Regions from separate parts of the Pseudomonas sp. GW821-FHT07F05 genome, predicted to be linked through region 2. Evidence: predicted binding sites of a transcription regulator. Region 2 holds the regulator's gene; each other region holds the start of a gene.
The links. Region 2 encodes FliA, which starts transcription of late flagellar genes. Its sites were predicted from a motif close to CTAAAGTTTNNNNNNNNNNNGCCGNTAA; they were not measured.
Positions count from the first base shown of each region.

Region 1: the regulator FliA is predicted to act here: its motif matches at 1,800-1,827, upstream of AC07RO_RS13735 (methyl-accepting chemotaxis protein).
Region 3: the regulator FliA is predicted to act here: its motif matches at 1,553-1,580, upstream of AC07RO_RS02030 (methyl-accepting chemotaxis protein).

Region 1 is NZ_JBWKQL010000005.1:194,687-197,964, reverse strand. Features, by position in the region: gene AC07RO_RS13735 (methyl-accepting chemotaxis protein) at 144-1,769, opposite strand; gene AC07RO_RS13730 (putative bifunctional diguanylate cyclase/phosphodiesterase) at 2,287-3,278, opposite strand, start outside.
Region 2 is NZ_JBWKQL010000004.1:19,031-22,308, forward strand. Features, by position in the region: gene flhF (flagellar biosynthesis GTPase FlhF) at 1-201, shown strand, start outside; gene fleN (flagellar synthesis regulator FleN) at 320-1,153, shown strand; gene fliA (RNA polymerase sigma factor FliA) at 1,150-1,893, shown strand; gene AC07RO_RS11360 (chemotaxis response regulator CheY) at 2,135-2,509, shown strand; gene AC07RO_RS11365 (protein phosphatase CheZ) at 2,529-3,278, shown strand, end outside.
Region 3 is NZ_JBWKQL010000001.1:424,243-427,520, reverse strand. Features, by position in the region: gene AC07RO_RS02030 (methyl-accepting chemotaxis protein) at 1-1,506, opposite strand, end outside; gene AC07RO_RS02025 (TonB-dependent siderophore receptor) at 1,724-3,278, shown strand, end outside.

The DNA.
Region 1 (3,278 bases), on a different contig from region 2:
GCTTGCTGGCCTTTCAGGCTGGGAAGTATTGAGTCCCGCAACTGTCGGCTTTCAGTGGGCCTCAAGGATCGCGACTAAAGAAGTGCCCTGCCGCTTGGCGTTGCAAGCGGCGAAGGTGCTTCGAACAAAGGTGTGTGAAAGGGCTACATCCGGAATCGACGAATCTGATCGTTGAGTCCGACCGCCAGTTCTGACAATTGCTGGCTTGCTGCTCGCGTCTGTTCGGCCCCGGCTGCTGTCTGCACCGAGAGATCACGAATTCGTACCAAATTGCGGTCGACTTCTCGTGCCACCTGGGCCTGTTCCTCGGCTGCGCTGGCAATCACAAGATTGCGTTCATCAATGCCCGATACCGATTGCGCAATGGCTGCCAACGCGGAACTGGCTGACTGGGCCTGTTGGCGAGTCTGCCTGGCTTGGTCGGCACTGGTCAGCAAGGCATCCACTGTTTGCCCGGTACCCTGCTGAATGCTACCGATCATGCTCTCAATTTCCCGGGTGCTCTCGCCGGTGCGATGGGCGAGCGCTCGGACCTCATCAGCGACCACTGCGAAACCGCGACCCGCGTCGCCGGCGCGCGCCGCCTCGATCGCGGCGTTAAGAGCCAACAGGTTTGTCTGCTCTGCGACCGAGCGGATGACGTCCAGAACTTGGCTTATGTTGCGGGTCTGTTCAGACAGCTCTTGCGCGCGTTCGCTTGCGCCCAGGACGTTATGAGCCAAATCTTCGATCGCACTCAGCGTGTTACCCAGCTGCTGCTGCCCCTGACGTGCCGTTTCAGCGGCGTTACGCGATTCAGTAGAAGTAGACGTAGCATTGCCAGCCACCTCGTCGACCGCCTGGCTCATCTCCGTCACCGCGGTGGCGGCCATCTCGATTTCGCTGTTCTGCTGCTGCAGTCCTAGGGCGCTCTCGTTCATCACTGCCGTCATCTCTTCGGCTGCCGAGGCGAGTTGGGTCGCGGAATGGCCCAAGTGGCCCAAGGTATCGCGCAAGTTTGTCTGCATCTGCTGCATCGCCTGAAGAAGTTGAGCCGCTTCGTCTTGACCACGGACGTCGAGCGTCTGGGTTAGGTCACCACTGGCGATGGTTCTGGCGGCGCTCACAGCGTCTGCGATTGGCTTAGTCAAGCTTACGGTAAGGCGCCAGGCCAGCAGTAGCGTCAGGCCGAGGGCAAGACCAATAGTCACCCAGGTGATGGACGTGGATTGGCTATAAGTCGCACTGGCGGTTTGAGCGGCTGCTTTGATGTCATCCTGACTAACCTTTCGCAGGGCCTCGGTGTTTTCATTCATCTTCGTGCCTAGCTGAGCCATGCCCGACTGCACCAGGACACGCGCTTCATCCACCTTGCCGGTGGCAACAAGTTCTATGAGCTGGCTTATGTTCTTCACGTAGTCCTGATGGACCTGGCGAAGACTCTCGAAGGCCTGCCGCTCGCTGTCTGAGCTGACGAGCTTGTCGTAGCGGCCGAATGCCGCGACTACATCGCCGTTGATGCTATCGATCTTGTCGCGCGTGCTCGCCACAGTCGCGGCATCGGGCATAGCCAACAAGCGCAGCACCTCAATTCGGGTGCGGGCCAGTTGCAGGGAGAGGTTGTCGGCCTCCACGATACTCGGAACACTGTCAGTTTCGATCACCAAGCTTTGATTACGGATCTGCGACATCTGCGAAACGCCAAAAATACCGACGCCCGCAACCAGGGCGGCCAACAGGCCAAAACATAACAAGCTGCGCGTAGCGATGCTGAATGAACGGAAGGTCATGTCTGAGTCCGATGGGTGATTGTGCTAAGCACATCGACAACTGGCCTTTTTACTTGAGCAGACGGCGCAGGGACATGACGCCAGCCGATAAGTGGTCCTGCAACGCTGAGGAGCGAAAATACCGCGCTGAGGTCAGGGACGTATTTGCAGCTCATCATTGATAGGGATCGACTCAACCACCTGCTAGAAATCCTCGCACCTGTACAACAGCTCGCTCAGGGATCGATACTTTATCAAGTGGTATGGAGAACAAAGGATATGTTCAACGCTTTGAGAACCGACATCGGCGAATTGCACCGAGCTAACCGTGCCAATCTGGAGGATGATTGCGATGCGCTGAAAATTCGGATAGATCAATCACGGCGCGAAGGTCGCATAACGGAAGAGCCTGGAACTTCAGTCGCTTGCAGAAGGAATCCCCGCTCTTCATGTCGGGGAGGAAGTCAGATGTGGGTTGGCATGTCCGAGCAAGGCTCGGACTTCGTCGGTTGACCTATGGACAGAGCGCCCTGGGCCATCAATCCGAGAGCAGTGCATGCATGTCCTCAGCAAGCAAGGGTGTGCTCAGCAGAATGCCTTGAGCATAAGGACAGCCTAGAATTCTGAGCTGAGCCATCTGGCTTTGCGTCTCTACCCCCTCAGCCACGATTGCCAGATCCAACACCTGGCCCAACGACAAAATACTCTTGACGATGGCAACGCTGCGCTCATGGCTCATCATACGGAAGACGAATGAGCGATCAATTTTGATGACATCAATAGGGTAGCGGTCGATATAACTCAGGGAGCTGTAGCCCGTGCCGAAATCGTCCAACGCGACGCGAATGCCCTGAGCTCGAAGGGCTACCAGAGTCTGGAGCACAACATCCGGTTCATGCAGAAAGACTGACTCGGTGATCTCTATCTGCAGAGTGCAAGGGTCAAATCCGGTCTCGTCAAGTATATGGGCAACTTGAATAGCGAAGCCCTTGCGGTTCATCTCGACCCCCGACACATTGACGTTGAGCTTGATGGTTTTCTTCGGGAAGCTGTCGCGCCACCTCCTGACCTCACGGCAAGCATTGCGCATTACCCATTGACCAAGGTCGTGAATGACGCCAATGTCCTCTGCCACGCTGATGAAAACATCCGGTGTGACATTTCCCCAGATCGGATGGCGCCATCGGATCAAGGCTTCAACCCCCACGATGGCCTCAGTTTCTACAGAGAAGATCGGTTGGAATACCAGGTAGAACTCATCGGCTGTGATCGCATGCTTGAGCGCGCTTTGCAGCATCAACATGTCGATCGAGGCCTGCCGCATCGACACATCGAAGATCGCAAAGCGACCACGCCCTTGTTTTTTGGCCGAGTACATCGCCACATCCGCATCTCGAATCAGGTCCTCAGCTGTGTTGTGATGATTATCCAGGGTCGCGATGCCAATGCTGCAGGAGGTAAACAGCGTCTGGCCTTCGATCTCGATGGGTAGGCCAAGCGCTTGTATAATTCGTCCGGCAGTCTCGACAG
Region 2 (3,278 bases):
CTCAGCCTGGCCGTGACACACGAACTGCCTGTGGCCTATCTCACCGATGGCCCACGGATACCGGATGATCTGCATTTGCCGCGTCGGCACCAATTGGTGAGCCGGGCTGTCAGCGTGCAGATGCAGGAGGAGCCAAGCGAGGAAGCGATGGCGGATATGTTTGCGGATCTTTATCACAGCACCGGCAAGCGCGCGGGCTAGGTGAAGAAAATGACAGTGGAATTTTCCTGCATCGATGGTCTGCCAGGCATTGTTCAGACACTGAACGTGCAGCCCGACATGTGGCTTAGGTCTAAGCAAGACAAGGTAAACAATTAACATGGGCAGCATGCATCCCGTACAGGTTATCGCGGTGACCGGTGGCAAAGGTGGCGTAGGCAAGACCAACGTTTCAGTGAATCTTTCACTGGCACTGGCCGAGCTGGGACGTCGCGTCATGCTGCTGGACGCCGATCTGGGTCTGGCCAACGTCGACGTATTGTTGGGTCTGACCCCCAAACGCACCCTCGCTGATGTCATCGAAGGGCGGTGCGAGCTGCGCGATGTCTTGCTGCAAGGCCCGGGCGGTGTACGCATCGTGCCGGCGGCATCGGGCACCCAGAGCATGGTCCACCTGACCCCGGCGCAGCATGCCGGGCTGATTCAGGCGTTCAGTGACATTGGCGACAATCTCGATGTGCTGGTCATCGATACCGCCGCCGGCATCGGCGAGTCGGTGGTGAGCTTCGTCCGCGCGGCCCAGGAAGTGCTGCTGGTGGTGTGCGACGAGCCCACATCGATCACCGACGCCTATGCCCTGATCAAACTGCTCAACCGCGATTACGGCATGAACCGCTTCCGCGTCCTGGCCAACATGGCCCAGAGCCCGCAGGAAGGACGCAACCTCTTCGCCAAGCTGACCAAAGTCACCGACCGTTTTCTCGACGTGGCCCTGCAGTATGTGGGCGCCGTGCCGTACGACGAATGCGTACGCAAGGCCGTGCAGAAACAGCGCGCCGTGTACGAAGCGTTTCCGCGTTCCAAATGTGCCCTGGCGTTCAAGGCCATCGCGCAGAAAGTCGACACCTGGCCGCTCCCGGCGAACCCGCGCGGCCACCTGGAATTTTTCGTAGAACGCCTCGTGCATCAAACCAGCGCAGGGCCCGTCTCATGACAGCAAGTGGCTATCGCATGTACAGCAAATCGTCCAAAGACTCCCAGTATGAGCTGATCGAGCGTTATGCCCCGCTGGTCAAACGAATCGCCTACCACTTGCTGGCGCGTCTGCCGGCCAGCGTGCAGGTCGAGGATTTGATCCAGGCGGGCATGATTGGCTTGCTCGAAGTCTCGACCAAATACGACTCCACCAAAGGGGCCAGCTTCGAGACGTACGCGGGTATTCGTATCCGTGGTGCGATGCTCGACGAAGTGCGCAAGGGGGACTGGGCGCCGCGCTCGGTCCACCGCAACACGCGCATGGTCAGTGACGCGATTCGTGCAATCGAAGCAAAAACCGGCCGTGACGCTAAAGATCACGAGGTTGCTGCCGAACTTGAAATGAGTCTCGACGATTACTACGGGATTTTGAACGATACCCTGGGCAGCCGCCTGTTCAGTTTCGACGACCTGTTGCAGGACGGCGAACACGAAGGGCTGCACGAGGACGGCGCGAGCCAGTCCCTCGAACCGTCGCGGGATCTGGAAGACGAGCGCTTCCAGGCTGCGCTGGCCGAGGCCATTGCCAACTTGCCCGAACGTGAACGCCTGGTGTTGTCGCTGTACTACGACGAAGAGCTGAACCTCAAGGAAATCGGTGAGGTCCTGGGGGTCAGCGAGTCGCGGGTCAGCCAGCTGCACAGTCAATGCGCGGCGCGGTTGCGCGGTCGTCTTGGCGAGTGGCGCGCACGTTCGTGAATCAGGCGCAGGCCGCGAGGCCTGCGTGTTGCGTGTAAGACCGGCTGTGCAAGACGTGAGCGGGAAGCAAATGAGACACGGCAGGAGTCGGTCGAACCGGGTCGTAGATGATCCGGTTTCGCTGCGCTTGTTCCGGTCGATTCCACCCCCTCTTGATGTTCGGCACAGCCGGTATTGATTGAACGCGCGTTCAGGTGCTGAACGCGTTAAAGACTGCTTGGAGGTCGAATTGGACAAGAACATGAAAATCCTCATCGTTGATGACTTCTCAACGATGCGGCGGATCATAAAAAACCTGTTGCGTGACCTTGGGTTCACCAACACGGCCGAAGCAGATGACGGACTCACCGCATTGCCGATGCTGCAAAGCGGCGCTTTTGACTTCCTCGTCACTGACTGGAACATGCCGGGCATGTCCGGCATCGACCTGTTGCGTCAGGTGCGTGCCGACGAGCGTCTGCGCAGCCTGCCGGTGCTGATGGTCACTGCCGAAGCCAAGCGCGAGCAGATCATCGAAGCCGCTCAGGCCGGTGTGAACGGCTACGTGGTGAAGCCGTTCACCGCGCAAGTGCTCAAAGAAAAAATCGAAAAGATATTCGAGCGCGTCAATAGCTGATGTCCGCTGCGAGGGCGCTATGGATTCCAAAGATTCGACAATGGGTGACTTTGAGTCAACCCTGAAGAAACACGCACAAGAGCTGGTCGCGAGCCTTGAAAAAGGCAAGTTCGGCGATGCCGTGCAACTGATCCATGAGCTTAACCAGACCCGCGACCGCGGCCTGTATCAGGAAGTCGGCAAACTGACGCGCGAGCTGCACAGCGCGATCGTCAACTTCCAGATCGACCCGAACATGCCGCAGGCCGAGGAGGTCTCCCAGATCACCGACGCCACCGAGCGGCTGTCGTACGTCGTCAGGCTGACTGAAAACGCGGCGAACCGGACCATGGATCTGGTAGAACTGAGCACGCCGTTGATGCACGGGCTCACTGAAGACGCCAAGTCGTTGAGCGCCGATTGGGGACGCTTCATGCGCCGCGAGATCAGCGCCGAAGAGTTTCGTGATCTGGCCCGCCGCGTCGATGTGTTCCTGACCCGCAGCGAGAAGGAGACCACCGAGGTCTCTGCGCACCTGAACGACATTCTGCTGGCCCAGGATTACCAGGACCTCACCGGTCAGGTGATCAAGCGCGTGACCACGCTGGTCACGGAAGTCGAGCGCAATCTGCTCAAGCTGGTGCTCATGGCGAGCCAGGTGGACCGCTTCGCGGGCATCGAGCACGACCAGGAAATGTTCCGTCAGCAAAAAGAACAAGAAAAACTTCACTCCAAGGGTGAAGGTCCGCAGATTCATGCCGATAAACGTGAAGACGTTGTATCCGGACAG
Region 3 (3,278 bases), on a different contig from region 2:
CTTTCCGCCCCGCGTGCCTTTGGTGAGCGCGTCGCACTCTTCCTGACAGATCTGCGCAAAGCGTTCGGTGTAGCTGGTCGTGTATTGCTTGGGATCAGTCCCGGGAATCAATTTGTAGTTCTGATCGAACAGGTTGACGCCCTCACGTTGCAGCGCCGCCAGACGCACCTGGAGCCGATCGCGGCAATGACTGGCGCGGGTAATGCCAGCGTCCAGCGCGCCATGCCCGAGAACAAACCGGCCCAGCAGCGCCTGGACCTTTTCCGCCACGCCCGACAGGTCTCGGGTGGCCGTGGCCGAATGCTGCATGCGCTGGTCGATGGACTGGCTGTCCGCATGAATCTGCGTGACGCGGTCGTTGATGCCGGTGTTGCTGTCGGCAAACTGCTGGATGTGCGAGGCGATGTCCTCAAGCTTCGTGTGAGTGGATTCGAAGTCGCCGATCATGCTCTCGAAATGCCCAGACGCGCGCTCGACCACTTTCTGGGTCTCCCGGGCACTGTGGCTGATCTGGGTGGTTTGCTCGTGGGTCGAGCTCACCTCCAGCAACATGGCGTCGATGTTCTGGGAAATGTCCTCGGTGGCGCGGCTGACGTTCTGGGCGAGGGTCCGGACTTCGTCGGCAACCACCGCGAAACCACGCCCGCTCTCCCCTGCACGCGCCGCTTCGATCGCCGCGTTGAGCGCCAGAAGATTGGTCTGGGAGGAGATTTGTTGAATCAATCCGACAATGGATTTGATGCTCGACGAACGTTGGTTCAGCGCCGAAACCAGGGTGCCGAACTCATTCAGGCTGCTGGAAATCTCACTGATGTTGCCGGTCACTTCCAGCAATTCGGTGTAGGAGTCGCGGGCCATGCTGAGGTTCTGCGCGGTGGTCCCGGAAATGCCCTGAGTCTGCCGGGACACTTCGGCAATCCGACCCACTGCGTCGTTGCTCTGCTCCATGACTTCCTTGGCGAAGCGCGCCTGATGGGTCGCGCTGTCGCTGGAATCGCTGATGTTTTTCAGCGAGCGCGCGGACTCCACGGCAATGTGCACGGTCAACGCCTGAACGCTGCTGATGATCTCCCGCTGTTTGGCCAGAAACCGGTTGCAGGTACTCGCCAGCACGCGAATTTCATCGTGGGTCAACAGCGGCAAGTCCTTGGACAGGTCGCCCTCGCCGTTGGCAATGCCTTCCAGCGCCAAGCTCATCTGGGTCACCGGCCGCACGATCAAGTGCCGGAAATACCAGACCATGAAGCTGACCAGACACAGGGTAAACAGCGTGCTGCCCAGAATGGCGTTGCTCAGCACATCGAGTTTCCCCTCGATCATGCTTAGCGTCTCCGCCGGCAACTGCGCGCTGCGCAACTGCAGAAGAATGTCCGCGCGCAGGCTCACGGCCACCCAGTACACCACGGCGCTCACCACCACGATCAGAAAAAGGCTCGACAGCTTCTTGGTCAAAGAATTGAAAAACTGCCTTTCGATGGACTCGTACAACGCCTTGAACGCATGCATGCCACGGTTCCCTGTGCCAGTAATGAAATGAGTTGCGAATTAAGGTGTTTCGACTGCCGGGGGGAAAGCTTTAACGCTGCGGGGGGAAGGCACCCGGTCATGGCCAGCGTTGCAGCCAACACCGACGAATGGAATAAATGACATTGATTCTCAATTGTAACTTGCCGATAATTGAGAACCATCACCATTTGTTACATTCGCCGGAGCGTTGCCCGCCATGCGTCACTCGATCCCCTTTTGCCCAAAGGCCCTTTCGTTAATCGCCCTGAGCGTGCTCAACACAGCGAATGCCGAAGAGACAGCGCTCAGCCTGCCGGCCACTGACGTGACGTCAACCGCCACCTACGGCGACACCGGCAACCCGCAGGGCTACCAGGGCAAACCCAGCAGCACCACCACCCGGCTGGACCTGACCAACCAGGAAACGCCCCAGGGTGTGACCAACATCAAACGCGAGCAAATGGATGACTTCAAGCTCAACAGCATCCGTGACGTGTTGACCAGCACCCCCGGCGTCAACGTGCAGAAAGTCGAAACAGACCGCACCTACTTCACCGCGCGCGGTTTCGACATCAACAACTTCCAGTATGACGGCACGGCCATGCCGATGACCAATGGGTTGCTGGTGGGCGATATCGACCTGGCGCCCTACGAACAGGTCGATATCGTTCACGGCGCCAACGGCTTGATGTCCGGGGCCGGCAACCCCTCGGCCACGGTCAACTTCATCCGCAAACGCCCGACTTACGATCCCCAGGCAAAGATCGACGTGACCGCCGGTTCCTGGGACAAACGCCGGGTGGACATCGACGTCTCCGGCCCCCTGACCGACTCGGGCAACGTGCGGGGGCGTGTCATCTACGCCAACGAAAACGGCAACTCATACCTTGATCGCTACTCCCGCGAGAAGAACATCTTCAGCGGTCTGCTGGCATTCGACCTGAGCGACAGCGACACGCTGACCCTTGGTTACGAGGACCAGAAAACCAACGCCAATGGCTCAAGCTGGGGCGCACTGCCGTTGGTCGATGGCAATGGCAACGCCATTCATTACAGCAGCACCCATTCCAATATTTCCCAGCCGTGGGTGCATTGGGACGTTCACACGCAACGTGCGTTTGCCGAGTGGGAGCACACCTTCGCCAACGACTGGAAGTCGAAGCTGACCGTCGCCGGCGCCGAGCACCGCGAAGACACCGAGATGTTCTACATGTACGGCGACAGCACTTCACCCACCGGTTACACCGGACTGGGCTCCAAGTACAAAGACAAGAACCTCGAACTCAGTGGCGATTACTCGCTGAGCGGCCCCTTCATGCTCGGCGGTCGGGAACATCAACTCACGCTGGGGGCGAACGCTGCACGCCAGCGCAATCGCGAATCCTCGCAGTACGGTGACGTCCTCAACTACTCGCCTGTGACCCTTGAAGATGCGCTGCATGGCTACCTGCCGCAGCCGAATTACGTCGCTGCGTTACCCGCTGCGACCTCGAACTACACCGATCGCCAGAAGAGCGTTTACGCCGGCGCGCGTTTCAGCCTGACCGACGATCTGCATGTGATCACCGGCGCCCGCATGCTCAGCGCGGACAGCAATGGCGACAACTACGACGCGGCGCGAGAGGTGCGCATTCACGGCAAAGTCACGCCGTATGCCGGTATCGTCTACGACCTGACCCCCGAATACGCGCTGTACGCCAGTTACACCGAAGTCTTTAATCCGCAGTATTACCTCGACGGCCAAGGCCGGGTGCTCGATCCGCTTGAAGGCA